Regions from separate parts of the Pediococcus parvulus genome, predicted to be linked through region 2. Evidence: a T-box and tRNA genes for the amino acid it is inferred to sense, from the RefSeq annotation. Region 2 holds a T-box; the other holds one or more tRNA genes.
The links. The T-box of region 2 lies ahead of tyrS (tyrosine--tRNA ligase). A T-box ahead of a tRNA ligase gene usually reads a tRNA of that ligase, here a tRNA-Tyr.
Positions count from the first base shown of each region.

Region 1: it has a tRNA-Tyr gene. The T-box ahead of tyrS (tyrosine--tRNA ligase) is inferred to sense a tRNA for this amino acid. The anticodon was not compared.

Region 1 covers NZ_OZ061292.1:586,332-601,420, reverse strand. Annotated here, with positions in the region: gene AB3217_RS02825 (nicotinate phosphoribosyltransferase) at 1-783, opposite strand, end outside; gene AB3217_RS02820 (WecB/TagA/CpsF family glycosyltransferase) at 899-1,642, shown strand; gene AB3217_RS02815 (GntR family transcriptional regulator) at 1,700-2,401, opposite strand; gene nagA (N-acetylglucosamine-6-phosphate deacetylase) at 2,465-3,610, opposite strand; gene proC (pyrroline-5-carboxylate reductase) at 3,684-4,475, opposite strand; gene asnB (asparagine synthase (glutamine-hydrolyzing)) at 4,674-6,548, shown strand; gene dapG (aspartate kinase) at 6,554-7,774, shown strand; gene AB3217_RS02790 (UDP-N-acetylmuramoyl-L-alanyl-D-glutamate--2,6-diaminopimelate ligase) at 7,817-9,298, shown strand; gene AB3217_RS02785 (metallophosphoesterase) at 9,363-10,199, opposite strand; tRNA gene AB3217_RS02780 (tRNA-Gln) at 10,416-10,487, opposite strand; tRNA gene AB3217_RS02775 (tRNA-Tyr) at 10,497-10,579, opposite strand; gene AB3217_RS02770 (metallophosphoesterase) at 10,684-11,505, opposite strand; gene AB3217_RS02765 (peptide MFS transporter) at 11,615-13,093, opposite strand; tRNA gene AB3217_RS02760 (tRNA-Thr) at 13,209-13,281, opposite strand; tRNA gene AB3217_RS02755 (tRNA-Asn) at 13,335-13,407, opposite strand; rRNA gene rrf (5S ribosomal RNA) at 13,414-13,530, opposite strand; rRNA gene AB3217_RS02745 (23S ribosomal RNA) at 13,623-15,089, opposite strand, start outside.
Region 2 covers NZ_OZ061292.1:2,011,427-2,026,515, forward strand. Annotated here, with positions in the region: rRNA gene AB3217_RS10105 (16S ribosomal RNA) at 1-76, opposite strand, end outside; gene AB3217_RS10110 (PLP-dependent aminotransferase family protein) at 455-1,648, opposite strand; gene AB3217_RS10115 (LysR family transcriptional regulator) at 1,810-2,715, shown strand; gene AB3217_RS10120 (inorganic pyrophosphatase) at 2,934-3,260, shown strand; gene tyrS (tyrosine--tRNA ligase) at 4,055-5,308, opposite strand; T-box leader at 5,366-5,567, opposite strand; gene AB3217_RS10130 (AzlD domain-containing protein) at 5,615-5,941, opposite strand; gene AB3217_RS10135 (AzlC family ABC transporter permease) at 5,926-6,636, opposite strand; gene AB3217_RS10140 (methylated-DNA--[protein]-cysteine S-methyltransferase) at 6,753-7,253, shown strand; gene AB3217_RS10145 (ASCH domain-containing protein) at 7,250-7,702, opposite strand; gene AB3217_RS10150 (tagatose 1,6-diphosphate aldolase) at 7,889-8,905, shown strand; gene AB3217_RS10155 (hypothetical protein) at 9,024-9,617, shown strand; gene AB3217_RS10160 (hypothetical protein) at 9,614-10,225, shown strand; gene AB3217_RS10165 (Cof-type HAD-IIB family hydrolase) at 10,380-11,183, opposite strand; gene AB3217_RS10170 (hypothetical protein) at 11,275-11,517, opposite strand; gene AB3217_RS10175 (sensor histidine kinase) at 11,671-12,936, opposite strand; gene AB3217_RS10180 (response regulator transcription factor) at 12,936-13,622, opposite strand; gene AB3217_RS10185 (ABC transporter ATP-binding protein) at 13,730-14,386, opposite strand; gene AB3217_RS10190 (ABC transporter permease) at 14,442-15,089, opposite strand, start outside.

The DNA of each region.
Region 1 (15,089 bases), 1.4 Mb from region 2:
AACGCCCAAGAAATTAATCTTATCACCCATTTCTTTGGCTACCCTAATCGCATTGGGTACCCCACTTTTGAGCGTGTCATAGGTATCTACCAAAAACACGCAATCATGATGGGTTTGGGCATATGCTTTAAAAGCATCATAATCGTTACGATAGTACTGAACCAGGGCATGCGCATGGGTTCCGCTGATCGGAATTCCAAAAATTTTACCTGCCCGGACATTACTTGTGGCATCAAAACCGCCGATGTAAGCCGCCCTAGTCCCCCAAATTGCGGCACTCATTTCTTGAGCACGGCGCGTACCAAACTCTAACAAGGCATCGTTGCCAACGACGGATTTAATTCGTGACGCTTTAGTGGCTATCAAAGTTTGATAGTTCACAACATTTAAAATGGCGGTTTCAACTAATTGGCAATCAGCTAACGGACCTTCCACTTGCATAATTGGTTCGCCGTTGAAAACTAAATCACCTTCAACAGCGGAACGAATTGTGCCACTAAATTTAAAGTTACGCAAATATTCCAAGAAGTCATCCGGATAATGTTCTGATTCTTTCAAATAAGCCAAATCAGAATCCGTAAAGTGCAACTGTTGGATATACTTCACGACTCTTTCCAAACCAGCAAAAATCGCGTACCCATTTTTAAAAGGCATATCTCGAAAGAAAACTTCAAAAACAGCGTTCTTATTGTGAATTCCTTGTTCCCAGTAAGTTTGAATCATGTTAATTTGATAGGCATCCGTATGTAACGTTAAACTGTCATCCGGATATTTTTTAGTCATGACGATTGTACTCCTCAGTTAGTTAGTGGTTTAATAATATTAACAATAGTTGCACCTATTTTATCATTTTTTCCATGGTGCGTCATTTTCAATAGTCGAAAGGATTGATTTTATTATGAATGACCCATTTCGAAGCGTTAAAATTATGGGGATTCCATTTGCAAATACCACACGTAATCAGTTTATCAATCAACTCCAAACTCGAATTCAAAATCACCAAAATACGTTTGTTGTCACGGCAAATCCGGAAATTGTCATGTATGCAAACCGAAATGAACCCTATCGTAACCTTATCTTAAAAGCTGACTATATCTCACCGGATGGAATTGGCATTATTAAAGCCGCAGCAACGCTAAAAACACCGTTACCTGAGCGAATCACGGGATTTGATATTTTTACAGGTCTCCTTAAATGGGCCGATCAAACACAAAAGAAAGTGTATTTTTTAGGAGCTAAACCGCATGTGATCAACCTTTTAACAACCAAATTAGCTGCTAACTTTCCCGGCGTTCAAGTTGTCGGTGCCCGCGATGGTTACTATAAAGACGAATCATTAATTGCAGCTGAGATTAAAGCCCAACAACCCGATATTGTCTTCGTTGCAACTGGTTTTCCCAAGCAAGAGCAGTTTATTGCGAGTCATCGTCATCGTCACCTCACAAACGGGTTATGGATGGGCGTGGGTGGCAGTTTTGATGTCTTTGTAGGGATTGTTAAACGAGCACCTCAATTTTGGCAAAATCATCATTTAGAATGGTTTTACCGATTAATTACCGAACCCAAACGGCTCAAACGACAAATGATAATTCCTCAATTCATGTGGAAAATTCATCAACTCAAAAAACAAAATAAGCTCTGATACTAAAAATAGTTTGTCATTTTCATTTCGAAAATCGACAAACTATTTTTTGTGTTTTTAACGATTGAGATAAAATTCAAATCGTTCGCCCACATATTGAGTGCGCACATATTCAAATGGTTTCCCATCTTGTAAATACGACACCTGACGTAAACGTAAAATTGCTTCTCCACGTTTTACAGATAGATATTCGGCAATCTTTTCAGAAGCTAGCATTGCCGAAACGGTCTGAGTTGCCTTACCGGGAACTAATCCCGCCTTTTTCTCTAACGTACCATACAATGAACTGGTTACTTCAGCCTTACTGAAATCTTTCACGAGATTTTCTGGTACCGTAGCCGTCTCAAAACAGATAGGCACTTTATCCGCATACCGAATCCGTTCCATCCGCAAAACTAATTCACCATCATTTAGCTCTAACTTTTCGCTTTCACTCATAGAAGGTTGCCCCGCATGGTACGAAATCGTTTTGCTGGAAGGAGTTTTACCTTGCGCAATCATTAAGTCAGTGAAACTGGTCACACCAGACATTTTTTCTTGAACTTTCTGATTAGCTACAAAAGTACCCGAACCCACACGACGCTCCAAAATACCCTCATCAACTAATGTCTGAATGGCTTGTCTAAGTGTCATTCGGCTTACATTGAACTGTTCTGCTAATTCACGTTCTGCTGGAATACGGTCACCAACTGCCCATTTACCAGCCTCGATAGATTTTTTAATTTCATTGTGAATTTGAATATAAATGGGGGATCCCACGATTCCACCTCCTGTAAACGACTATAAGCTTATTATAACGAAAAAATAGCTAGTTTCGGAACTTTATTTTTCAGTATTTGAGAATTCACGGCCATAGCTGTAAGTAGCCAACTTGTTCAGGTTATCATCAAACAAGTTCAAATCCGCATCTTTACCCACTTCAAGAGTTCCCTTACTGTCCAAACCAAATTCGTTAGCCTGGTTGACAGAACTCATCTGTACGGCATTTTCAATACTGCATCCCATAAATTTCATGGCATTCTTGAAGGCATCTGTATATTCCAAAACTGAACCAGCTAAGGTTCCGTCAGCTAAGCGAGCCTGCTTGTCTTTAACATAAACTTTTTGGCCACCTAATTCACTTTCGCCTTCAGGCATTCCTTTAGAACGCATCGAGTCAGTTACCAATTCGATCCGTTCTGGGCCTTTAACTTCGTATGCCAAACGCAACATGTCAGGAACAATATGGAAACCGTCACAAATTAATTCAGCATAGATGTTGTCTTCCAACATTACGTGGCCGGTAACGCCTGGTTCACGATGCTTCCATTCCCGTTGTGCATTGTACAAATGAGTTCCGTGACTCACTTTACTATTTAATAAATCCGCCCGTTTGGCATTACTATGGCCAACAGATGGCACAATTCCATGTGCTAAACAGTAAGATTCAAATTCATCGGCACCCTTATCTTCAGGAGCCATGGTGATTAATTTAACTAACCCATTAGCAGACTTGTTCCACTGTTCCAACAAGTGAACGTCAGGATCTTTAATGTATTGTTCTGGTTGTGCACCTTTGAAAGTAGCTGAAATAAAGGGCCCTTCCAAATGTACCCCTTTAATGACGGGATTGACAGCAGCTGCTTTAGCTACTCCTTTCATCGCATGATCAATGTTTTCGTTCGATTGCGTCATTGTGGTACAGAAGTAAGTGGTAATTCCTTCTGTTTTTGTCATTTTCGTAACCATTTCGTTAATTTGGTCAGCGTCACCATCCATGGCATCAAACCCATAGCCGCCATGACTGTGCACATCAATAAATCCTGGGGTCACAATTGTTTCTGCAGCAAAGTGAATTTCGTCATCTGGCAAGGGACGGAACTCGCTCATTGGCCCAACAGCTTCGATTTGTTTGTTAAACCGAATAAAGCCGTCATCAATTTTCTCTAAACCAGTATAAATCGTGGCGTGTTTCAATACAGTACTCATTAGTTAAAAATCTCCTTCAGTTTTATTTAAGTTCATTATAATCGGTATAGACCACAACTGCAAGGAGAATCTGTTATTCACCTTTTTCTTTCGCAATGGTGGCATCAATGCCTTTGACTACCGAGGTCATAAAACCGGCCTCTTCCATTGCTAGAAAACCGGCGACCGTTGTCCCACCTGGTGAAGAAACCTTATCAATTAAAGCAGCTGGGTTATCATCGGCCTCAAGAACCATTTTGGCACTCCCATTCACAACTTGGGCCGCAATTTTGGTTGCTGCCTGCTTAGTCAACCCATACTTAACGCCCGCTCGTGATAACGCATCAATGAAAAAGTAAGCATACGCCGGCGCACTACCTGCAATCGCTCCAAAGGTTGTGAAGTCAGATTCAGATACTTCCATGACCTTCCCAACTTTTTCAAAAATATTTTTACCAATATTAAATGGTGAATCTGTTAGTGGGCCACTTGCAGCCAAGGCGGTCATCCCTTCATTAATTTCAACATTAACGTTTGGCATCACCCGCATAATTGGCCAATCACCAATAATGGCCTGCATTTCGGCAATATCTAGACCAGAAACGACGGAAGCCACTAATTTGTCAGCACTGTTCACTTCCAATTTAATATCAGTTAACACCTGTTTGGCAATGTCTGGTTTAACGGCTAATACCACCACATCAGCCTTTTTAGCAACCTCTTCATTACTAGTTTCCAGCGCCAACTGATTTTGTTTTGCAAATGCCTCATAATGTTCAAGGTGACCACTGTGCACCAAAATGTCCGTTCCCGAAACTCCCGCCTTGATCAACCCAATAATAATGGCCTTTGCCATGTTGCCAACTCCAATAAATCCAATTTTCATTTTTATTCACTTACTTTCTTTTTTTATATTCCCATTTTATCATTTTTCAAAATAACAATTTGTTTTCGTTGTGAAAACGCTTTTTTACAGTTAAAATTAGTTAATTCTTGATTTATACCGTTTTTTAAACTTGATTTAATCTGTTACCTATATAGTCATAAATATAAAGTTAATAAAACAAAAAGAGGAGATGGCCGTATGTGTGGATTTGCAGGCTGTTTGACCGACCTTTCAAAAATCGACGGTCAGACTGAAAACAATACAGTTCATGAAATGACAAATATGTTGGTCCATAGAGGCCCTGACGATAGTGGCTACTTTGAAGATGCTCACATCACCATGGGATTCCGGCGTTTAAGTATCATTGATTTGGATGGCGGCCATCAACCCCTATCCTATGATAATGAACGCTACTGGCTAACTTTTAATGGTGAAATTTATAACTTTGTTGAGTTACGGAATGATTTAATTAAAGACGGATACAGTTTTAAAACAGAGTCTGACTCCGAAGTTATTTTAGCTTTGTATGCCAAATACCAATCTGACGTCACTAAATATTTACGCGGCATGTTTTCGTTTGTGATTTGGGATAAACAAGAAAAGACTTTCTTTGCTGCTCGCGACCAATTTGGTATTAAACCATTTTACTATGCCATCCAAGGCGACCAGTTATATTATGCTTCCGAAAGTAAAGCCATTTACAAAATTCTTGCGCAGCGAACTTTTGATCATGATGCCTTGCAAGATTACATGACATTCCAATTTGTACCAGAACCAGAAACCCTAACTAAAGAAATCAAGCTACTTTCACCAGGATGTACATTAACCAAAAAAATTGGTGATGATCTCGTAATTAATCGTTACTACCATCGAGAATTTCATACTTCGAGCGAATCGGAAACGGCCTACATCAAAAAGATTCGCGAAGTTTTGTTAGATTCCGTCAAAATGCATATGCGCTCTGACGTGCCAGTTGGTTCCTTCTTATCTGGCGGAATTGATTCATCAATTATTGTGGCCATGGCAAAAAATTTTAACCCCAACCTAGAAACGATTTCAGTTGGATTCGAACGCGAAGGCTACAGTGAACTAGATGTTGCCCAAGAAACGGCTGAAAAATTAGACGTTAAAAATTACAGCAGTTTAATTACCCCTGAAGCATTCATGGAAGCTTTTCCTAAGTTTGTTTGGAGTATGGATGATCCCCTTGCGGATCCGGCTGCTGTGCCCCAATATTTCTTGGCAAAAGAAGCTGTGAAACATGTAAAAGTAGCCTTAACAGGTGAAGGTGCTGATGAGTTGTTTGGTGGTTACACTATCTATCACGAACCAGAATCATTAAGTGTATTTAATTACACCAAGCCCTTAAATGGCGCTTTAAATCATATTGCCCGATTAATTCCGCGTGGCGTAAAGGGTCGCTCATTTTTGTTACGTGGCACCACACCCCTTGAAAAACGTTATGTTGGCAATGCCTTTATATTTAATGAAACCGAAAAACGTGCATTTTTTAAAAATTATAATCTCAGTCATCCATTTCAATCCATTACGAAACCATTTTATGACGAATCACAAGATTATGACCCGATTACAAGAATGCAATTTATCGATATGCACACCTGGTTAAACGGCGATTTGCTTCACAATGCTGACCGAACTACCATGGCACACAGTTTGGAATTACGAACCCCATTTGTGGATCGAGAAGTTTTCAAAGTGGCTTCCAGCATTCCAGCTGATTTACGAATTAGTCATGGAACGACCAAATATATTTTACGAAAGGCAGTTGAAGGTATTGTACCTGATCACGTCTTACATCGTAAAAAATTAGGTTTCCCTGTGCCAATCCGTTTCTGGCTAAAAAGTGAAATGTATGATTGGGCACGCACAATTATTCAAGATTCCCAAACGGATCAGTATTTTGATAAAAACTACTTTTTAACGTTATTAGATGATCACCGTGATGGTGTGGCAGATAATTCCCGAAAATTATGGACGATTCTCACCTTTATGATGTGGCATAAAATTTATGTGGAAGAGTTAGAACCGAAGAACGATAGAGAGTTGGTATAGATAAAATGGAGATTGTTATTCAAAAATTCGGGGGCACTTCTGTTAAAGATGTAGCCGCTAGAAAGCAAGCTTTAGTGCATGTGAAATACGCAGTTGATCACGGTAAAAAAGTCGTGGTTGTGGTTTCCGCCTTTCGGGAACCAGGAACATCCTACACAACAGACGGTCTTTTAAATCTGGTCCACAATAACCAATCAAGGTTATCTAAACGTGAGTTAGATATGTTGGTTTCCGTTGGTGAAATTGTTTCCGCAACCGTGTTTACAGAACAGGCCCGTGAAGCTGGCTTAGATGCCACTGCTTTAACGGGCAGTGAGGCCGGAATTGTAACCGATGATGAATTTCAAAATGCCAAAATACTTAACGTTGACCCGACTCCTATCAAAAAAATGTTTAAAAAGACGAATGTCGTCGTTGTTGCTGGGTTTCAAGGTGCCACTAAAGATGGTGAAATCACAACCATCGGCCGTGGCGGTTCTGATGTCTCGGCTGCCGTTTTGGGTATGGCCTTAAACGCTGAATTGGTAGATATTTTTACCGACGTAAGCGGCATCATGACGGCGGATCCTCAACTTGTAAAAAGGGCCCGTTGTCTCAAGTCCATCAGCTATGATGAGCTTGCCAATTTGGCCCATAATGGCGCTCGTGTCATCCATCCACGAGCTGTTGAAGTTGCTAAACAAGCTAACTTATCAATGCGGATTCGGGCAACCTATCAACAACCTGAAGAATTAGGCACAATTGTTGGCGAAAGAAATCCCCACATTTCTCATTATCGAACTGTTACAGGTATAACCAACCAAAACAACTTAACTCAATTTTCTGTTTCAACTGAGAACCTAACATCTGGTCAGATTTTCCAATTAATGGCCGCACAAAATCTCAGTATTGATTTTATTAATATTTCTACCGATTCGGTTGTTTTCAATTTGCCACAAATGGATACCTGGCTTGCTGAAAAGACTTTAGCAACCGCCCATGCAAACTATCGAATGGTTTCTGATTGCGCCAAGGTTGCCATTGTAGGAGCCGGAATTACGGGCACTCCAGGGATCACGGCCCGGATTGTCAACACATTAGCCAAGCACCATATCGATATTTTACAATCAACTGATAGTTATACGACCATTTGGGTTCTAATTCATAAAACCGACCTCACTGCGGCTTTAAACAGTTTACACGATGAATTTTTACAAAGCCATCAATTCACCCTTACTCAACAGTAATGTCAGTCAGTTATCTGCCTATTCTAAAAAGGAGCGTTCTCAATGAAAGTTAGCAAATTAATTAATAGTTTAAAATTCAAGCAAGTTCAGCCAACTATCACAACTGATTTTGATGTGACAATGTTGACTCAGGATACCCGCGAGATTCAACCTGGTGCGATGTTTATCGCCGTAGGTGGCTATCACATTGATGGTCATACATTGGTTAAACAAGCTGTTGAAAAAGGCGCCAAAATCATTGTGGCTCAAAAGCGGATCAACGTTACCGTTCCTGTTGTGTATGTACAAAACACTGAACGAGCCATGGCAATCCTTGCCGATGTTTTTTTTGAGGCTCCTAGCCAAAAAATGCATATGATTGGTGTGACTGGCACCAATGGCAAAACAACCGTTACCCATTTAATCGACCAAATTTATCGAGATCAAAATCAGGCGACTGGTCTGATGGGAACCATGTATCGCCGCATTAAAGATGAAACTTTTCCAACTGAAAATACCACACCGGATGCCATCACGACGCAAAAGACTTTGGCACAAATGCGCGAAGTTGGCGTAAAAACCGTTTCAATGGAAGTTTCGTCGATTGCTTTAGTTTTGGGCCGCGTTTGGGGAATTGATTACGATGTTGCTGTCTTCACAAATCTCACGCGTGATCATTTAGATTTTCACAAAACTATGGATGATTATATTCACGCTAAAAGTATGTTGTTTGCTCAATTAGGCAATAAATATAATGCAGACGGCACTAGTAAAGTCGCCGTTTTAAATACCGATGATCCCGTTGGTCGTGAGTTTGAACAATATACCGCTGCCCACGTGTTGACCTATGGGCTCAATACCGATGCGATGATTCGTGCTCAAAACATTCAGATTTATAGTCATGGTACTGAATTTGACTTGTCCGTATTTGGTCATCTCACCCATGTCACAACGAAACTGATTGGCCAATTTAATGTTTACAATCTGTTGGCTGCCTTTGCCGCGGCTTATGCAGGCGGGCTACCAGAAGCACAAATTATCACTTCATTGGAAAAAGTTTCGGGGGTAAAAGGCCGTTTTCAATCCATCCCTTCTCATACAGGGGTCCGGGTAATTGTTGATTATTCACATACACCAGATAGTCTTTTAAATGCTTTAGAGACCATCCATTACTTTGCTAAAAAAGACATTTACTGTGTGATTGGTTGTGGTGGCGATCGTGATAAAGGAAAGCGGGCCAAAATGGCAAAAATTGCCGTTGAATACAGTACGAAGCCGATTTTTACCGCGGATAATCCACGTACAGAAGACCCGCAGGCTATTTTAAATGATATGCTAGCCGGCGTTCCAAACGATCACCCCGAAGTTTACATTGATCGCCGGGAGGCCATTACGAAAGCTGTTGAATCGGCCAAGTCGGGAGACGTCATCCTGATTGCCGGAAAAGGACACGAAGATTACCAAATTCTTGGTCGAACCAAACATCATTTTGACGACTGTGAAGAAGCCGCCAAAGCCCTGGCGTTAAAACCAGTGGCTGATTAATTAAATAAGATGTTAAAAAAGTCGCAAATCCAGTTGTTCATGGGTTTGCGACTTTTATCATTGCTTACTTGGGATCTTTTGACAGAAAATCTTCTTCAATTAACTTATTTGGAATCTCCTGAACTTGTTGGTTCACCACAAATTTTGCTGAAACGAACCCTCCATTTGGATCAAGCGTTAATGCCACAATTCCACCACTAAATGCACCGGAACGACTACCAGCATCAATTAAATAACGCGGTACATCTTGACTGTCAGCTTGCATTTTTATGAATCCGGATCGATTAAAGATCTGAACTGGTGTATGTCCAGTGACAATCACCTTACCTAACTCATTTTTATGCCATCCCGCTGATTCCAATCCTGCATTGAAATAATAGTCATTTCTAATCCAAAGTAAATCGTCTTTTTCTTGTTTATTAAGACTCACTCCCCAACGAACACCAGCATGGACTGCAAGTATTTTGCCAGTTTCCCAGGTAAATGGTCGATTACTTAAGAACTTCGTGTAAGGGGCCAGTTTTGGAGCATTGAGTGCCCTTTGAATCACAGGTAGCGCGCCGGAGTGAATTCCTAATTTTCGCCACGTATGAGCACCACCATTAATTCGCCACGTTTGATAACTCAAATCATCACCAGTAGCTGTCTGTACCCAAAAATCATCATGGTTGCCAAGTAATACAATATCACTGTGCTGATTAACCCGATTCATCAAAATATCTAAAACACCTAACGGATCAATTAATTGCGTTTCTTCATGCTTTGAAAAATGCCGAGTTGCTGTCCCATCAATGTAATCACCTAGAAAAATCAGGCGATCCTCTTCCGTATTAATGGCATTCAAAAGTACTTTTAAATCATCACTAGCTGAATGAATGTCACCGATAAATGTATAATTCATTAGACGCCTCCGTCTATTCCACTACTAGAAAGAAAACTCATCAATAATAAAAAAATAAGCCCACCTAATATGAACCTATTGTACCGTAAATTTTTGAAGATAAGAGGATAACCTATTTTTCACTAAAACTTTACTACCTAAGTGCATTAATAGAAGATACAAAAAAAGCCTCTACATCAGTACTTAAACTGGTAGCGACTTAGAAAGGCGTAACTATTGGGCTAGATGGGATCGAACCATCGCATCTCGGGATCAAAACCCGATGCCTTACCGCTTGGCTATAGCCCATTCATAAAATGGAAGGGAGTGGATTCGAACCACCGAACCCGAAGGAGCGGATTTACAGTCCGCCGCGTTTAGCCAGACTTCGCTACCCTTCCCTTTTGAATTGCATTAAAACTTCTAACGCATCCGACTAAAATATAATACCGAAAATTTGAACAAATATCAAGGGGTTTTTACAAATTTCCTCAAATTAATTTTTTTAAAGGTCAAAGAAAACCAGTCGTGATCGCCATTCGGCGAGGAAAGTATCATTTTGCCATTCCTTAATTCGTTTTGTATAATAACCTACTGATTGATTGTAGTAAGTCGTTTTTTCAAATTGCTGTGGAGCTGGATGAATGTGCATATGACCGAATATTACCTTATTAACTTCGAATTGTTCTAACACTTGTCCTAATTTTGCACTCCCCATATAGGCATTAGCCATATTCCATAAATTTCCTTCAGGTGCATAGCGAATATAATTACGTCGTGGTACAAAATGTGTAAAGTACAGGACACGTTTTGGGGCCTCCTGAGCCGTTTTAAGTTGTTGAGTAGTTTCATCTAAAACTAGTCCCATTCTTTCACCATCGGACATTGGTTGCTTAATAGACCCATCTATCCAGTAAGCACGCTTCCAAGTTTCAAAATTAGCGATAGTTTTGCCCTTAACATTGTCCGCAAAACTGTAATCATACCACCCGTTATTACCAATTACCCGCCAGTCGGTCTCTGGCACATCAAAATATTGGTTATGCAAATAACTATTATCAAGTTGGCTCTCTAATTCTTCGAACGTAACGCCATGAACCATATCATGGTTCCCAGCAATAAATTTTACAAGCGTTTGGGAACCTAATTCGTTTTGTAAGTTTTGCACATACGCTAGACTCTTTGTAAAATCATTAAATAAATCACCAGCAATTAAATACAACCCAACGTTTTGTTGGCTTAAATATTCTGCTTGATTTTTTAGTGTTTCATCAACATCTAAGCGATTTACGTCAAAGTGGTTGTCACTTGTTATTGCAATCCTCATATTTGTCTCCTTTCACACTGTTAGTTGATCATTTTACACGCCTCACAAAAAATTGTCTTCTAATTAGAAAAAGATCAGTCCTTTAAAGAACTGATCTTTATTTTTAAATTTAATTGATACCGACCATCTTGGATGAAATCCATTTAGATAACAAGAGCAATAGAAGGCCAAAAACAATGCTGACAGCGCCGACAACCAAGAAGTAAGGAACTTCTGTCGCGCTCGTGTAAAAACGTACAATTTGGGCATTAATTGCTTGACCAGCAGCATCTGCCAAGAACCACATACTCATCATTTGAGAACTAAATGCTTTTGGTGCTAGTTTAGTAGTTACAGAAAGACCAATTGGCGAAATTAACATCTCACCAATTTCAACAATTGCCCAGCTACCAACTAACCAAAGGGGATTAACTTTACCAGCCGTTCCAAACATCATTCCTGGTAAAGCAATGAATAAGTACGAAACTCCCGCAAACGCCAACCCATAAGCAAACTTATGTGGAGATGTAGGTTGCTTGTTCCCCATTTTAATCCACATCCACGCAAAGAATGGTGTATATAGCATCATAAACAACGGATTAAGGGACTGGAATTGTGAAGCCGCCAAAGTAATTGGCCCTAAATGTAACTGTGTTCGTTGAGCCGCGTATAAGGCAAGAACCACTGATCCTTGTTCTTCAATTGCCCAGAAAATCACTGCGGCAATAAATAACGGAACATAAGCCCAAAGACGAGAACGTTCAATTTTAGTCACTTTGTTACTTGAAAACATCAAAACAAAATAAATAATTGGTGTGGCAACTGCCACCAAACTTAATAACAAGACAACATTGTCAATTGTCATGGCATTGGCCAGTTGCATAACGAGCAGGATAAGCGCAAAAATAACAACCCCAATGGTCACCTGCCATCCAAGTTTATGTGCGTCCTTAGGCTCAAGTGGGTCAGAAGGATACAAACTGTCTTTGCTTAAGTACTTTTTCCCACCTAAGTAGTATTGAAGAAGACCAAAGAACATTCCAATTGCAGCTAGTGAAAAACCAACGTGAAAGTTCACGTGTGCTCCTACCCAGCCAACAAGCAGTGGCGCAATCAAGGCTCCTAAGTTAATTCCAAAAACAAAGATGCTAAATCCTGAATCACGACGAATATCTTCTTCGGTATATAACCCGCCGACCATTTCAGAAACATTAGGCTTTAATAACCCAGTTCCGATGACGATCAGTGCAATTGAAATAAATAGTGCTGGGGCTCCAAATGGTAGTGCTAGTGCAATATGTCCTAACATGATGAAAATACCGCCCCAAAAGACAGTTTTTCTTGGTCCTAAAATACGATCACTAACAAAACCGCCGATTACACTCGTTAGATAAACTAATGAACCATATATGGACATCACAGAAGCAGAAGTTGTCTGACTAAAACCGAGACCACCCTTTGATACTGCATAGTACATATAGAACAACAGAATGGCACGCATTCCGTAATAACTGAAACGTTCCCACATTTCTGTAAAGAACAATGTTGAGAGCCCTCTAGGTTGCCCAAAGAAGGACTTATCATTGCTCACGTCACTTTGGTTATTCAATTTATTTCTTCCTCCAAACATCTCTATGTAGCTTATCGTGTATTATTTTTAGGGGTAAAGCTTCCCAAATTCTCCTAAAAACAACAAAAGACACCATAAACGGTGTCTTATTCAATGCCGGCTAGGCGACTTGAACACCCGACCCTCGGTTTACGATACCGATGCTCTACCAACTGAGCTAAGCCGGCAGGTATAGAAAAAGATGCTAACTTTCAATTGAGAAGGTTAACATCTATCACTACTCCGGCAGGCGGACTCGAACCGTCGACAACCTGATTAACAGTCAGGGGCTCTACCAACTGAGCTATGCCGGAATATTCGCATGGCAACGTCCTACCCTCGCAGGGAGCGATCCCCCAACTACTCTCGGCGCTAAGAAGCTTAACTTCTGTGTTCGACATGGGAACAGGTGTATCCTTCTCGCTATCGCCACCACACTTCTCCGATCCACCTTCGTGGCTCGTGTGAAAGAAATTTATTCTCTCAAAACTAAATAATATCGAATCCTTCTCTTCAAGAACACCACTTTGTGGTTAAGTCCTCGACCGATTAGTATTGGTCCGCTCCATGTATCACTACACTTCCACTCCCAACCTATCTACCTGATCATCTCTCAGGGGTCTTACTTCCATAAATGGAATGGGAAATCTCATCTTGAGGCGAGTTTCACACTTAGATGCTTTCAGCGTTTATCTCATCCATACGTAGCTACCCAGCGATGCTCCTGGCGGAACAACTGGTACACCAGCGGTATGTCCATCCCGGTCCTCTCGTACTAAGGACAGATCCTCTCAAATTTCCTACGCCCGCGACGGATAGGGACCGAACTGTCTCACGACGTTCTGAACCCAGCTCGCGTACCGCTTTAATGGGCGAACAGCCCAACCCTTGGGACCGACTACAGCCCCAGGATGCGATGAGCCGACATCGAGGTGCCAAACCTCCCCGTCGATGTGAACTCTTGGGGGAGATAAGCCTGTTATCCCCAGGGTAGCTTTTATCCGTTGAGCGATGGCCCTTCCATACGGTACCACCGGATCACTAAGCCCGACTTTCGTCCCTGCTCGACCTGTCTGTCTCGCAGTCAAGCTCTCTTCTGCCTTTACACTCATTGAATGATTTCCAACCATTCTGAGAGAACCTTTGGGCGCCTCCGTTACTCTTTAGGAGGCGACCGCCCCAGTCAAACTGCCCACCTGACACTGTCTTCCGCCACGCTTAGTGGCGCGAGTTAGAGGGTTCATACAGCGAGGGTAGTATCCCACCAACGCCTCCACCGAAACTAGCGTTCCGGTTTCTATGGCTCCTACCTATCCTGTACAAGCTGTACAAACACTCAATATCAAGCTACAGTAAAGCTCCATGGGGTCTTTCCGTCCTGTCGCGGGTAACCCGCATCTTCACGGGTATTATAATTTCACCGAGTCTCTCGTTGAGACAGTGCCCAGATCGTTACGCCTTTCGTGCGGGTCGGAACTTACCCGACAAGGAATTTCGCTACCTTAGGACCGTTATAGTTACGGCCGCCGTTTACTGGGGCTTCATTTCAAAGCTTCGCCGAAGCTAACTCATTCACTTAACCTTCCAGCACCGGGCAGGCGTCAGCCCCTATACGTCATCTTACGATTTTGCAGAAACCTGTGTTTTTGATAAACAGTCGCCTGGGCCTATTCACTGCGGCTGATCTTTCGATCAGCACCCCTTCTCCCGAAGTTACGGGGTCATTTTGCCGAGTTCCTTAACGAGAGTTCTCTCGCTCACCTGAGGATACTCTCCTCGACTACCTGTGTCGGTTTGCGGTACGGGTAGTTAAACTCTAACTAGAAGCTTTTCTCGGCAGTGTGACATCAGGAACTTCGTTACTTTAAATTTCACTCCCCATCACAGCTTGTCCTTAAAGTTGAAAGCATTTAACTCTCAACAAGACTCGCTGCTTGGGCGCACATATCCAACCGTGCGCATTCCTTAGCCTCCTGCGTCCCTCCATTGTTCAAAC
Region 2 (15,089 bases):
CGAAAGTGCGTTCGACTTGCATGTATTAGGCACGCCGCCAGCGTTCATCCTGAGCCAAGATCAAACTCTCATATTATACTTGAGTTTTTACAAGCTCATTTGTTGTTTCATTGTTTAAAGCGAATTGACTTCGCAAATTGTTTGCTCCAAAATTTTCATTTGAAGACCCTACACATTTTGTTTCGTCGAAACTTTGTTCAGTTTTCAAAGGTCTACCAATTGTCTTTTAAGAAAAATTTCTTTTTCCTTTGCGACAACTTTATTAGTATATCATCTGGCTAGCAGCTTGTCAACAAAAACTTTTAATTCTTTTTTGAAGAAGCAAGCTGTTCTCCGTCAGGCAACGTATATAAATATACCAAGTCATAAACATTTCGTCAAGCATTTTTTGAAATTTGTTTTGATTTGTTTCATTTTTTGCTGAAAATCACCGTGTTTTTCACCTATACCAATTTCAGATTGACTGCTTTTGATACCCATCGGATAAGCCATTTCCTAGTCGTTGAACGCCTAAATCAATTTGTGAAAGAGAAACGCTACTAAAACTAACTCTCGCGCCATTTTTATGTGATTTATCTGGAAACAGATTGGTTGAAGGAATCACCATCACATGAAAACTGGGCTTTAACTGTTTTGTTTGTATACTTTCTAGGTCGATATTCTCCGGAACAGTAATCCAAGTGAAGAATCCACCCTGTGGTTTCGTATAACTTACATTGTTTGGCATGTATTGTTGCATTGCTTTCATCATAGCATCCCGTTTGATTCGATAACTTTTTCGCAACTTCTCTAGATGGTTCGACAAACTATACTTTGATAGATAAGCATTCACTGTTTGAATCATGATATTTGAAGTCTCTAGATCCGCACCAGCTTTCAATTCTTGCAGCCGATTAAAAACTTGACCACCAGCTGATAACCATCCCAAACGCAATCCGGGAGCCAAGATTTTTGAAAAACTTCCTAATTGAATTACACGATTTTGTGTGTCCATTGACTTCAATGTAGGTAATGGCTCCCCTTCGTATCTTAGCCAGCGATAGGGAGCATCTTCCAAAATCAAAACATCATAACGGTTAGCTAATTCAATTAACTGCTGACGTTTTTCCAATGACATTACAATGCCAGTAGGATTTTGAAAATCTGGAATCGTATAGATAAGCTTTATGGAATTTTGAATTAGCATACGTTTTAGTTCAGTTAAATTCATCCCATCATCTTCCATGCTAACGGAAAAGTAATTTGGTTCATAAGCATCAAACGCAGCTAATGCGCCAATATATGTTGGGCCTTCTACAACCAAACCGTCGCCTTTGTTAATTACAAGCTTAGCAACTAAGTCCAATCCTTGCTGGGCACCTTGTGTCATCATAATCTGATTAGCACAAGTTGCTGTGCCATCAGCATTCAACAAATCAACAATTTTGCTTCGCAGCTCAGCAGATTCCTCACCCACCTGATACTGTAAGGGTGACTTTTGGTTAGTAACTGCAATTTGAAAACTGTCTGCTAATTCTTGGTTGGGAAACAAGCTGGCATCAGGAAAGCCACCCGTAAAAGAAATCATTTCAGGATCTCTACTTGGATAGATAGCATTCAACCCACTTTTTGAAGTTAACGAAACTCGACTAGCAAATTCTTCTTCCATTACAATTCCTCCATACTTTTTCGGTTTCCTTATTGACTCTATGATACTAATTATTTAGTATGAAGTAAAACTCAACGTTCTCAATAGAGCGTGAATGCTTTTCATCACTAAACTATTTGAAATTTACGTTTCATACTTATATATAGAAGGAAGTGCATTAGATGGCTAATTTTTCATATGAGATTTTTGCTCAAGTCGTGACCACTAACAATTTCGGTCAAGCCGCAAAAATACTAAACGTAACCCCAAGTGCAGTCAGTCATGCGATCAGTCAATTAGAACATGAACTAGGATTTCCATTATTTATCCGTAACCGAACTGGTGTGGAACTGACACCAGATGGCCAACAAATTTTACCTGTCATTCAGCACATTTTAAACAGTGAGGCTCAGTTGCAACAAGTTGCCGATCAAATCCGTGGTCTAAATTTAGGAACCGTTCGAATTGGCGCATTTAGTAGTGTGTGCATAAACTGGTTACCCAAAATTATTCGCCGGTTTAAGAAAAAATATCCTGGCGTCGAGGTGACAATCACCCAAGGGACCTTTTCAGAAATTGCCGAAATGACTCGCATTGGCTCTGTCGACATTGGCTTTGCCACACTTCCAGTAGATTCGCAGCTTCAAACAGAATCTCTAATCGAGGATCCTATCTACTGCGTCACTCCAGCAGACTTTGTACCCAAAAACAAAACTTATATTACAACCGATGACATTGGTGATTATCATTTTATTCTTCAACAAATTGACTATGATCGTGATACCAAGAAAACTTTGGATCAATACAACGTGGCCCCGAAAGCCATTAGTTATTCAATCGATGATCAATCCATCCTTTCTATGGTAGAAAGTGGACTGGGTTTTGGAATTTTGCCTAAGCTAGCGCTGCAAAAGTTGACTGGTGATGTGAATGTTTATCCCTTTTCACACCAATACAACCGCACAATCTGTCTCAGTGTCAACAAAACTCAAGCTGCATCCCCCTCTACAAAACTTATGATGACCGAAATCCATGATTACCTGACCCAACACTATCAAGATGATTACTTGGGGCATCGTTCAAAATAAACATAAAGCTAATCTCTGGTTGTAAGTTAACTCTTGTGGCCGGTGTGCAACGATATATTTATATAGATGGTGAAATTTGTTATTTTCAGAAGATCCATATTGTTCAAAAATAAACATGTGAGACTTTCACAAACCAAAGTTCAATCCACTGTTAAACAATTAGTGGATATAGATTGATTGGGCGGCCCAAAGAGTGACATATGAGGAGGATCTTTAGTATGAATAAATTAAAACTGCAGGTTACAATCGACAGACCAAAAGGATATGTGGATCAGTTTGGAAACGTATATCCATTAAACTACGGCTATATTTCTGGTATTATTGGCGGCGATGGTGAAAAACAGGATGTCTATGTGATATCAAAAAATGCAGAAACTCCCATCGGAACTTTTACTGGTATACTTGTCGCAATCATTCATCGTGATGATGATGTTGAGACAAAATGGGTAGTTACATCTGAAAAAGAAGTAATATCCGAAAAAGAAATTTTTGAAAATACCCAATTTTTAGAAAAGCATTTCAACTCAAGAATAGAAATCCTGTAAATCTGCTGCTTTTCAAATGAGTATAGTAGCATTTAGAGCGTTTAAACAGACTTTACTAGGCAGATAACAGAATCGTCTTAGTTTCTCTGTTCATTTTAAGGCTAAATTGACATATCCATTTCTGAAATGCTTTTACCTATTCTTATTGGTGAAAAATCTGTGCGTTTAATACTAGCAAGAAGTTATTACCTTTAATAAAATCTAACATTAAAATAATAAACACGTACGATCCCAAATACCCATAAAGCGCCAAATTATCAAACAGCACATTGCCTAAGATAATTTGACGCTTTTTTGAATTTTCCCATATCTTTAGAAAAGCTTCTGTATATAGAAGAGCAAAGATTTCAAATTATTTCTAGGTGTTTAATCAGTAGGACCGCTCGGCAAAATAAGAGGCTGATTATAACCACGACTCCCGCGGGATTGCGATCCCGCATCCGTCACCCAGCTTCCCTACTTTTCTCCGCTGAGCTTTAGGACCGCTCGGCAAAATAAGAGGCTGATTATAACCACGACTCCCGCGGGATTGCGATCCCGCATCCGTCACCCAGCTTCCCTACTTTTCTCCGCTGAGCTTTAGGACCGCTCGGCAAAATAAGAGGCTGATTATAACCACGACTCCCGCGGGATTGCGATCCCGCATCCGTCACCCAGCTTCCCTACTTTTCTCCGCTGAGCTTTAGGACCGCTCGGCAAAATAAGAGGCTGATTATAACCACGACTCCCGCGGGATTGCGATCCCGCATCCGTCGTGGTTATAATCAGCCTCTTACCATTTTGCCTCGCGCACTCTACTTAATTCGCACCAAGAAATACTTCTTCTTTCCACGACGGACAATGACAAACTTCCCTTCAAAGTGAGCACTTGGATCAATCTCTGCATCCACATCCTGCACCTTTTCACCATTAATCCAGATCGCACCATTCTTTACATCTTCTCGCGCCTGTCTTCTCGAAGCCTCAATCTTCGTATCATCAACCAACCACAATATAATGTTTTTCTTCTCAGCACTAACCTCAACAGATGGCATATTCTTAAATCCCTGTTCAATCTCTTCTGCAGTTAAATCCTGCACCTCACCAGAGAACAAAGCCTGAGTAATATGCTGTGCCTCAACCACCGCCTGTTTGCCATGCACAAATTCCGTCACTTCTTCTGCCAAACGACGCTGAGCCTCACGCTTCTCAGGCTCCGTACGTACCTTTTCTGCCAACGCCTTAATTTCGTCTTCATCAAGGAATGTGAAGTACTTCAAATATTTCACTACATCCCGATCATCCTGGTTAATCCAGAATTGATAGAATTCATATGGTGACGTCTTCTTAGGATCCAGCCAAACAGCTCCACCGGCCGTCTTACCAAACTTAGTCCCGTCTGCTTTCAACATTAATGGAATCGTCAGCGCAAACACATCTGTATCTGAACCTTCAATTTTATGGATCAAATCAATTCCAGCAGTAATATTACCCCATTGATCAGCACCACCAATTTGTAACTGAACATTTTCATGTTTATATAGATGAAGGAAATCAATTGATTGTAAAATCTGGTACGTAAACTCTGTGTATGAAATCCCTACTTCCAAACGACTTGCGACAACTTCCTTATTCAACATTGTATTCACATTAAATAACTTACCGTAATCGCGCAAGAAATCTAACAAAGAGATTTTTGAAAGCCAATCGTAGTTGTTCACGATAGTAAAGTTTTTCGTCCCAAACAGCTTGATCATTTGTGCGGATAACGCATCTTCATTATGTTTAACCTGCTCCATAGTCTGTAGAACTCGTTCAGAGTTTTTACCCGAAGGATCACCAATGGCACCAGTTCCACCACCAATTACAATTACCGGATGGTGACCCTGAAGCTGGAATCGTTTCAACATCATAAAGGGAATCAAATGGCCAATATGCAAACTATCACCAGTTGGATCAACACCGCAGTATAAACCAATTTGTTTCTTATCTGTAAGTTCATGTAATCCTTCTTCATCCGTTGTTTGATTGACGGCACCCCGCCATTTTAGTTCATCAATAATATTCATGTAATCGTCCTCCTTATTATTTTTGATATAAAAAAAATCCCTAAAGTCAATAAAGACTCTAGGGACGAATTTTTCCGCGTTACCACCCAAGTTATTACATTTCAATGTAATCACTCAACATCGATAACGGGATGAATCGCTAATTTAGGATTAGAAGCTCAACAAGTGTAATTCACAATTATCACATTCTGGTTCGCAATCCCACCAGATCTCTGAAATGTTGGATAATCTGCTACTTCGGTTGTCTCAATGCTTTTAATGTTAATTACATATTAAGAGAGTTGATTTCGCAAGTCAAGCATCTTTTTACAAAACTAGGCGAATCAACGCCATACAAATAATTCCGACCACCACAATCACAATCAAACTTTTAGAAATAATGGCGGCGATAAACGTGGGCACAGTTGCCAACAAATTATCGAGATTGACCGTTGGTAACGAGCCAGCGTGATGAGTAAAAATGTTTTCCATAATCAGCGCCGTCATAATGACAATGGGCACAAAACTCAAATAGCGAATCAACCACTTTGGTAAATCGAAGTTTTTAACCAGTACAAACGGAATTACCCGCGACAGCCATGTAACCAAGCCACAGCCAATAATTGCCCACATAACTTTCATCGTGATCGCCATTGTTCCACCACCATTCCTAAAAAGCATCCAATCAATGTCGTGGCAATCAACGCCACATTATCAGAAAAGAAGATTGTCAAGCCATACATTAACGCACAAACAATGACCACCATAACAACCTGAAATCCAAATGCTTTGCTGCGATCGGTAATCATTTGCAGGTAGAGAAGCCCGATAAACATCGCCACAAGGGCAAAATCAAGACCAAACGCTTTTGGATCGCCAACCAAATTTCCAAGAATGCCACCAGCTGCCGTGGCCAACGCCCATGTGAGATAGGCAACCAGATTGGCCCCGTGAAACCAGCTTGGTGCCAAACGATGATTCGTAAAATTAAGTTTGTTCATGCTTAACGCGAAAGATTCATCTGTTAGCAAAGTACCAATCCCAATGTTTTGCCAAATCGAATCTTGGCGAAAATATTGAGCTACCGTGGTACTCATTAAGATAAAACGCGCATTTACTAAGAATACAGACAACATGATAAACGGAATTGAACTGCCAACCAGCAATAAACTTACCATGATGAACTGTGCCGAACCAGCATATGTAATTAAAGACATCAAGAAAATTTCTAGAACACTCAAACCACTCGTTTTTCCGACAATTCCAAACGCCAAACCAATGCCAATGTACCCAAATACAGTTGGCAACGCATCTTTAACACCTGTTTCAAAATTTAGTTTATCATTCACTCAAGTTCATCCCTTACCCACTTTTATTTCCGCCAACAGCCTTTTTAACAAAAAATCAATTTATAAACGTTTTATTTGTTATAATTTAGACAAACTATTGTTCAGGAGGCACCCCTATGAAAACCTTGTATATCGACCACATCACCGTTGGCTCTTACACTTATCTTTTGGCAGTAGGTGACCGCGGTTTAGCTTTTGTCAGTTCGAACACTGATGGCGAAGATGACCTGCAGCATTATTTTCCTCACGTTCAAAAAGTGAAAAATTCGGTTAAGACCAATGCCTACGCACTAGCACTTAAAAAACTGTTAACCGGCGAATCGCAAAAATTCTCTCTACCAGTAGAGTTCAACGGAACCCCTTTTCAAAAATCTGTCTGGCAAGCTCTTTGCAATGTTCCTTATGGAGAAACGACAACTTACAGTGCATTAGCCGAAAAAATCCACCGACCAACTGCCATTCGAGCGGTTGCTAATGCAGTCGGAAGAAACCCCAATCAAATTGTGATTCCTTGTCATCGTGTATTGCGAAAAGACGGTTCAATTGGTGGTTATCATGGTGGTTTGCCTTTAAAACGTGACCTGTTAGCTCTTGAAGCGCGCACAAAACAAAGTTAACCTACCACTTCAAAAAGTTCACAAAGACAGTTCATATCTTCACTAAATGTTTTGCCAGCCTCTTTGTATTCTTGCTTAAAAAATGCCTCATGGACCTTACGCCAATAAGCTAATGTGCGATCACCTTCGCCTTCGTAGTACGCGTGTTCAGCGGTTACATTTTTATAAGGAACGACCTCCACAGCGAGTGTTTTTGTGATGCAAACTGGATGACCATGACCATCCAAAATCATGTTATATTCACCGACCTGCGGATAAGCCTCATCTTCTTCATATAAATCATATGCCGAAGTTGTGGCTGTTTTTATACCTCTGAATGTCAAATCAGCAAGTTCATTTGCCATCTCAGGTGTAGAGCCAAACGTCCAAGCACTGTAAACAGCACCATTTAACTGCTGCTCCTTTACAAACGTTTGCCAATAGGCTTTAATTTCAGCTTCATGTGACACCAAATCACCTCATTAAATATTTTTACCATTATAGCATTTTTACACGCCTCAAGTCCGTATCAATGTGCTACAAAATTGATTCGTTTTTCCTCATGGCGACTGGTCTTAACCATCTAATTAATTTAAACTTTCGGTCTGGTGTGATACGGTTTATTCAGGTAACTTAAATATAAGGAGATTATTTTTATGACAACTAAATTATCACGCGGTAAATTTGAAAACTTACAAAAACTAGCAGATGACGAAGGCACCATTAACATTCTGGGATTAGGTGAACAAACTAAATTTCAAGCGATGATGAAAACTGCTGAAGAGTCTGCCGGCCATCAATTTGAAGTTGATCAATGCATCGAATTTAAGCAAATTTTATCAGAGTTCTTATCACCAAATGTTTCCGGAGTGCTTTTGGATCCAACGCTGGGCACTAAAGCCATGCAATCTCGATCCAAGGATACTGGCCTAATCACCGTCTATGAGTTATCCGATCAAACACCTGACCACCTTTCCTTAAATCGTTTAGTTCATGCCAAAACGAATGGCGTCAAAGTTCGCGTGGTTTACAATCCCCACACTGATGAACAGACAACTGATCAAAAACTTGCGCTACTAGAACGCGTCGGCGCAGAAGCTTTAGCAGCTGATCTGCCCCTCTTTGTGGAACCCGTTGTTTATGATGATCAAGTTTCTGATAAATCAAGCGCCGAGTTTGCCAAATTGCAACCTGATCTGGTCATCGATACCATTAAGGAATTAACTAAAGAACGATATCACATTGACATTCTTCAAATAGAAACACCAATTAACTTTGCTTACACAGAAGGATTTGCAGAAAGCAATGCAACCGTTGTTTATTCTCAACGTGAAGCCGCAAAATTGTTGAAAGAAGCCAGTGACACCACCACGCGGCCATTTATTTTTCAAACTGGTGATAATTCTGTTGAAACCTTTCAAACTGCGGTTAAATTTGCGGGAAAGGCTGGAGCAAAATTTTCTGGTGTGATGACCGACTATTCTTTAGTCCAAGATGGCATCACTGCCTACGCTACTGAAGGGGAAAAAGGTCTCCATCAATGGTTAGAAACAACTGGAAACAAGAACTTAACTGATCTAAATGATATTCTCGAAAACTATGCAACTCCTTGGTACGATCGGTTTGGAGGTCAAAAAGATTTAGAGCTCTTTGACAATCCAATTAAATTATAAAAATCTAGAATAAACGCAATTTAGATTGTTATTTTGAACAAATGGTGCTATGATATCGGTGTGATATCAAGTAAACGGTTTCATATTCATTTTTATTTCTTAGAGGAGGTAGATTTTTATGAAAATTAGTGCTGATGTTTTAAAATCTCAAATTACGTTTAAGCCACAAAAAGATGGCGTTGATCCGTTTTTATCCTGGTGCCACATTCAGATTGATGGGGAAGAATATCCTCGTGGTGGGAAAAGTCTTTTAAAAAAACGAGTTTCTCGACCGAAAGTGCGTTCCAAAACAACCGTGGCTTATGACAAAGACAAAATTGATATCATAATTGAGGGTAATCTATATAAAAGTTATCCGATTACTGACCTTAAGTCATTAACAGTTTTCATCATGAGAGGCTTTGCTGTTTACTACCCTGGTCGTGTTTCTAACAACACGATTTCTATTTTAGAGTTTCCAGACACGCAATATTACTTTGACACACCAACCCCATTGCCGGCGGCCATTTTGTTGGCATCACCAATTTTCGATCACACTACCGTCAATGATCCGATGAATCTCAAAAGGTTCGGAAGTGGGCAAAGTTTACAAGATGTGAATGACCACATTGCTCGGATAGGTTACGAAAACTTGGTGAAAGATACGTCACTAAGTTGGTTGGCAACTACTTTTAATCCAGAAGAAGAGCCCTATCAACTTATGACCAATTGACAAAAGGCAGTTTGTGGCTTATCTTTGAGAAACTTAGACGTTTCAAACAGGAGGTCACAACTATCAGAGAACAGCATTTAATCAAACCTAAATATGGCTCACGTGCATTTTCGACATTTTTGTACTTCATTTTCATTCTAGCAACAATCTGTTTGTTTACAGTTTTCAATAAAAGTTTCGGTCAGATTGTAGCCACAAGCGATCCCATTGTGGACCGGATTGTGAGTGTTGTAAACGAAAAGCTACCTCAATATGATGGCTATTCCGTTCAACTCACTGAAGCTGTTATTAAACCTGATCTTAAAACTGCCGTTGGGCAAGTTTATGACGGTAAACAAATAAAAGTCGATCCAACAGCGTTTCAAAATAGTGTCAAACAACAACTTCAAGCGGACGGCGTGTCCACACTGATTATTAATTCTTCAATTGGAGCATCGATTGAGACAAAATTAACTAGTGAATATCAAAGTGCGTTTCAAAATCAATATTTGCTCGAATTTCGCGACCAGCTTCCAACCTACAAAATGATTACCTATCTCGTTATGCTAGTCACGTTTGTGTTTGGAACCTTATTTAGAATTCGGTATCGCAGATCAAGACATTATTAAACCCAAAGGGCAGTTAGGTTCTGAGCGCCGCCTAGACTAATCAGAAGAATCTGCCTTTTTCTTCAAAGTTTAGAAATAACATTCAGAAAATATAACGAGGCCGGACAAAACTATGTTTTTGTCCGACCTCGTTTTCTATTCTCCAGCTTTTTTGTTACCACGATTTTAGCAATCGATCAATTGTCACCAAGACCCCATTTTCATCATGGCTTGGCGCAATTTCGTCTGCAATATCTTTTATAGCTTGCGGCGCGTTTGCCATTGCAAATCCTTGTCCCGCTTCCTTTAGCATCTCCACATCATTACCACCATCCCCAAAAGTAACTACGTTTGCCATCGGCATATCCAGAAAGTCTGCGACGCGTTTAATCGCATTTGCTTTATGGGTATTAGGAATGATTAAATCAATATCGCCATGGCCTGAAGACACGGGTAATAATTTACCTGCAAGCTCATCATCCAACAACTGCAAAATTTCTTCCGTTTTCTCATCTGGACACGACATGCCAATTTTCATAACTGGATCGTCAATGGTAGCCAAATCAGGAACTAACTTTAGTTTATAGTAATATTTAGCCGTCATCTCGGCAAATGATTTAGGAGCTGAATCCAAAACATACGCACTTTTTTGTGCACTCACCACCGGATAGACGTCATCCAGACTAGCTAAAAATGAAATAGCATGCTGATAAACAGCGGGATCCATCTTTGCCGAATACACAATTGTTTCATCAGGTTGCTTCACTAATGCCCCATTATCCGACACAAACCAAATCGAATCTGCGGTATGGGGAAAAAACGCGCGTAACTGTGAATCCTGATTCCCGCTGGCCACTACAAACGTCACGTTCTTAGCTTGCATCCGCGGATACAACTCTAAAAAAAATTGCCGATCAAAATTTTGTTGACTGTTTAAAAATGTGCCGTCCATATCAACAGCAATTAATCTATTTGTCATGTCTAATCTCCTATGCGTTTTCATAATTGATTTAATCATAACAAAAAGCGCTTACAAAATAAAGTAAGCGTCGGCTAAGTTTGTTCGTAATTTATTGAACCATCTCATCTTCAACCGCTTTAATATACTTCTTTGCAATAACTACACGCCCATTAAAATCCGTAATCCGCATCAAGCTATGTCGGTTTTCTTGACAGACGGTCTCCAGGTCCAATTCAATCAAATAGGTATTTTCATATTCCTTAATGGCACGTCCCCCAAACCCATTCTTAATCATGGGACACTGATTACAAACAACCTCAAATCTTTGATAACTACATTCTTCATCCCTCATGACGGTCCTCCTACATTTTTCTTATACTTAAGATAAGATTTACTTTAAATAAAAAGTTTGAAGAATGTGTGAACAAAGTTTAGATTAAGATTGAAGTTATAGATTGCATAATAAAAAGAGGACAGGTAAAAAATAGTTTTGCCCGACCTCTTTTTATTTAGTAACCGGAAGAAGCACGGTAAATATCGTACCGCCACCCGGATTATCAGTAACCTTAATTTTTCCTTTATGCGCGCGGACAATCCATTCCGCAATTGACAAACCTAATCCATTTCCACCGGTCTGCTTATTACCCGATTTCTCTTCACGATAGAATCGTTTAAAAACTGATTTTTTGTTTTTATCACTAATTCCAATTCCTGTATCACAAATCTGAATTTTTAAATTACGAGCTTCAATATTACTATTAACGGTTATCGTCGCGCCTTTTGGTGTATATTTTATCGCATTATCCAATAAAATAACGATTAATTGGTGCACCCGTTTGGCATCTAACAAAACTGGGCGATCTACATGAATTGATTTCACCAAATTTTTATCTTCACTAGCAATCAAATCCGTATAAGGTTCCAGAATTTCATTTATGAAACTTGAAAATTCCACTGGTGCTTTTTCCAGCGTAATCACGTTGGAATTGGCCCTCGCCAATGTTAACATATCACTCGTTAATCCATTTAATCGGCGTATTTCCGAAAGCGACATGATAATAGCCCCCACCTGATTTTTTATGGTGTCATTGGGTTTAGTCATCAAGCCTTCAAGTTTGTTTTGGATAATCGTCAATGGTGTTCGGATTTCATGCGCCGCACTATCCACAAATTCCTCTTGTTGTTGCCAAGCTTTCAGTACCGGTTTCATATTAATCCTGGAAATAATGTAACTAATGATAAAGACGATTAATCCGAACACGATGAAAGAGGCTAACAAGAGATTCTTGAATCGATCAATACTTTGAATTTCTGGTGTAATATTTTTCAAAACCAATGCATATTTGGGCTGCTGGCTCGTCGGTAAGGTTTTCCCACTTCGGTTTACCATCAATTGAGAATTTACTTTTAAATAAACTCCCCGCATTGTGACACTACCAACCTTAATATTATAAATTTTGTTCAGCTGTGACTTACCAACTTTAACTTTGGAAACTGAACTCGACATATTACTCAAATTTTGTGAATTAACAATTTTCCCTTTCGAATTATAGTACACCGTAATCGTTTGAAAATCTGGTGGCCCCATCATATTGGTACTATTGGCAGCCATTGTGGCCCGCCGGCTCAGCGTATTATCAATACTGGTATAGGTATTTCGTTGATAAAAAACAAAAATAATCGTTCCCAAGATTGTAAAAACAATTAAAAAACTAAAGAACTCAAATAAAAATAGCTTAATTTGTTGCTTTCGATTTACAATTTTATCCATTAATTCACTTCCAAAAGAAACCCTACATTACGTAAAGTTTGAATCAATTTTGGCCGACCTGCCTTTTCTAGTTTGCGGCGAAGATTACTAATATAAATATTCACGACATTAATCGTCGTATCGGAATCCATCCCCCAGATTCGGTCAAAAATTTGTTCTCGCGACACAATAATGTTTTTATTCTGTGCTAAATACGCTAAAATCTCGTATTCTTTTCCCACCAATTTTAGTGGTTGCCCATCAACTGTAACTTGTCGATTCTCAGTATTTAACCACATGTCATCATCGACCATCAATCGTTTGTCATCTTGATAAACACCACTGCGTTTGAGCAAGGCTTTTACCCGCACAATTAATTCCTCTCGATGAAACGGCTTAGTTAAATAATCGTCAGCCCCAGTATCAAAGCCGGTAATTTTATCTTCCAAACTATCTTTAGCCGTCAAAACTAAAACAGGGGTCTCAATTTTTTCTTTTCGAATATTTTTGATAATCTCTAAACCATTCATCAGCGGCAACATCAGGTCAACGATGAACAGATCGTAAGGCTCTTCAGTTGCCAAGTATTCGCCTTCTTCACCATCAAACGCTTGCTTGACTGAACCAATATCAACTAAAAAGTCACGTACACTGTCCGAAAGCTGATGGTCATCTTCAATTAATAAAATTTTTACAATATCTGCCATCTTGCATCCCTAATTTCTTTTTTTGATTTCTTTACCATTTTAACCTACAAAATGGGGTTAAGACAAAGAATAATATTGTCTTAACCCCATTTTCCAAGTATTTGGTGTTATGCAACAACAAATTCTCGATTTTCCAAACTGATTTTAACATCGCCCTGATCCGCAATTTTTGGATCATGGGTAACAATAATAACAGTTTTATGGTGTTCATGTGCTAAGTCCTGGAACAACTTAATGATCATAGCCGAGTTTTCACCATCAAGGTTTCCAGTTGGCTCGTCAGCAATTACGATATTGGCATCCACCAGCATCGCCCGGATAATGGCAACTCGTTGTTGTTGCCCGCCAGAAAGTTTCTGCACGTTTTTCTTAGCATCAGCTTCCTCGATTCCGACGCCCTTAAGAGAATCAAGGACAAACTGTTTTTCGCCTTTATGTTCTGAATCAGTGACAGATAGGGCCGTTAAAATGTTATCCAATGCCGACATATAATTTAATAAATTATACTGTTGAAACACAATTGCAACTTTATGTTTTCGATAGTTGGTAGCACCAATCTTTTTAATGTTTATACCATCTAAAAAAATATCTCCTTTTTGTGGCTTATCTAGACCGGCAATAAAGGATAAGAAAGTTGTTTTTCCTGATCCTGATGCACCAACTATTGTATAGACTTTGTCAGAATCAAAACTTAAATCAACATCTTCATATAGTGGTTTATCTGCCTGTCCGTACCAGTGGGTTAAATTTTTTACTGTTAACATTTCTTCAACTCCTTATTTTTCTTGGATTTTTTTATTTTTTGAATTGCTATAGCTTTTATTCACCTATCAGGATATCCTTCGGCCTTAATCTCAAAATACTAATTGCCGAAACACAAACTGCTAAGGCAATAATAACTAAGCCCATTCCGCCTAATTTAATAACTGAGCTTGGACTGATACTTGTGTTTAAAGTCTTCAGTGCTTTCTTACTTGCAGAACTAGTTGTTGATTGAGTAGTCATAGCTCCACCACGCATACCACCGCCAGTTTGGCTGGATCCAGGAGCACCGCCGCCTCCAGGACCACCATTGGCTCCTGATGTAGAGGTTACGGACGTTGTTTGCTGTTGGGCCAACAGCTGATTACCCACTTTGTTGCCCACAAAATTTCCTAATAGCAGGGCAATAACCATGGCCCCGATTAAAATAACAAACAGTTCCGAGAAAAGCTGGCCGATAATGTGCATTTTTGATTCGCCCAGTGAAACTAAAACACCAATTTCTCTTTGACGTGTTCTTACGGACAGGATAATGATCAAACCGAGAATAATTGTTCCGGCAATTGCAACTAACCACACAATCTTCTTCGCAAATGCTTGAACGTTTTTCATTGGTTGCAACAATTGTTGATAACTTTCATCGTTTGAACTTACGCTAAACGAACTACTATTTATAATGCTCTTAATTTTTTTAGTTGTTGATTT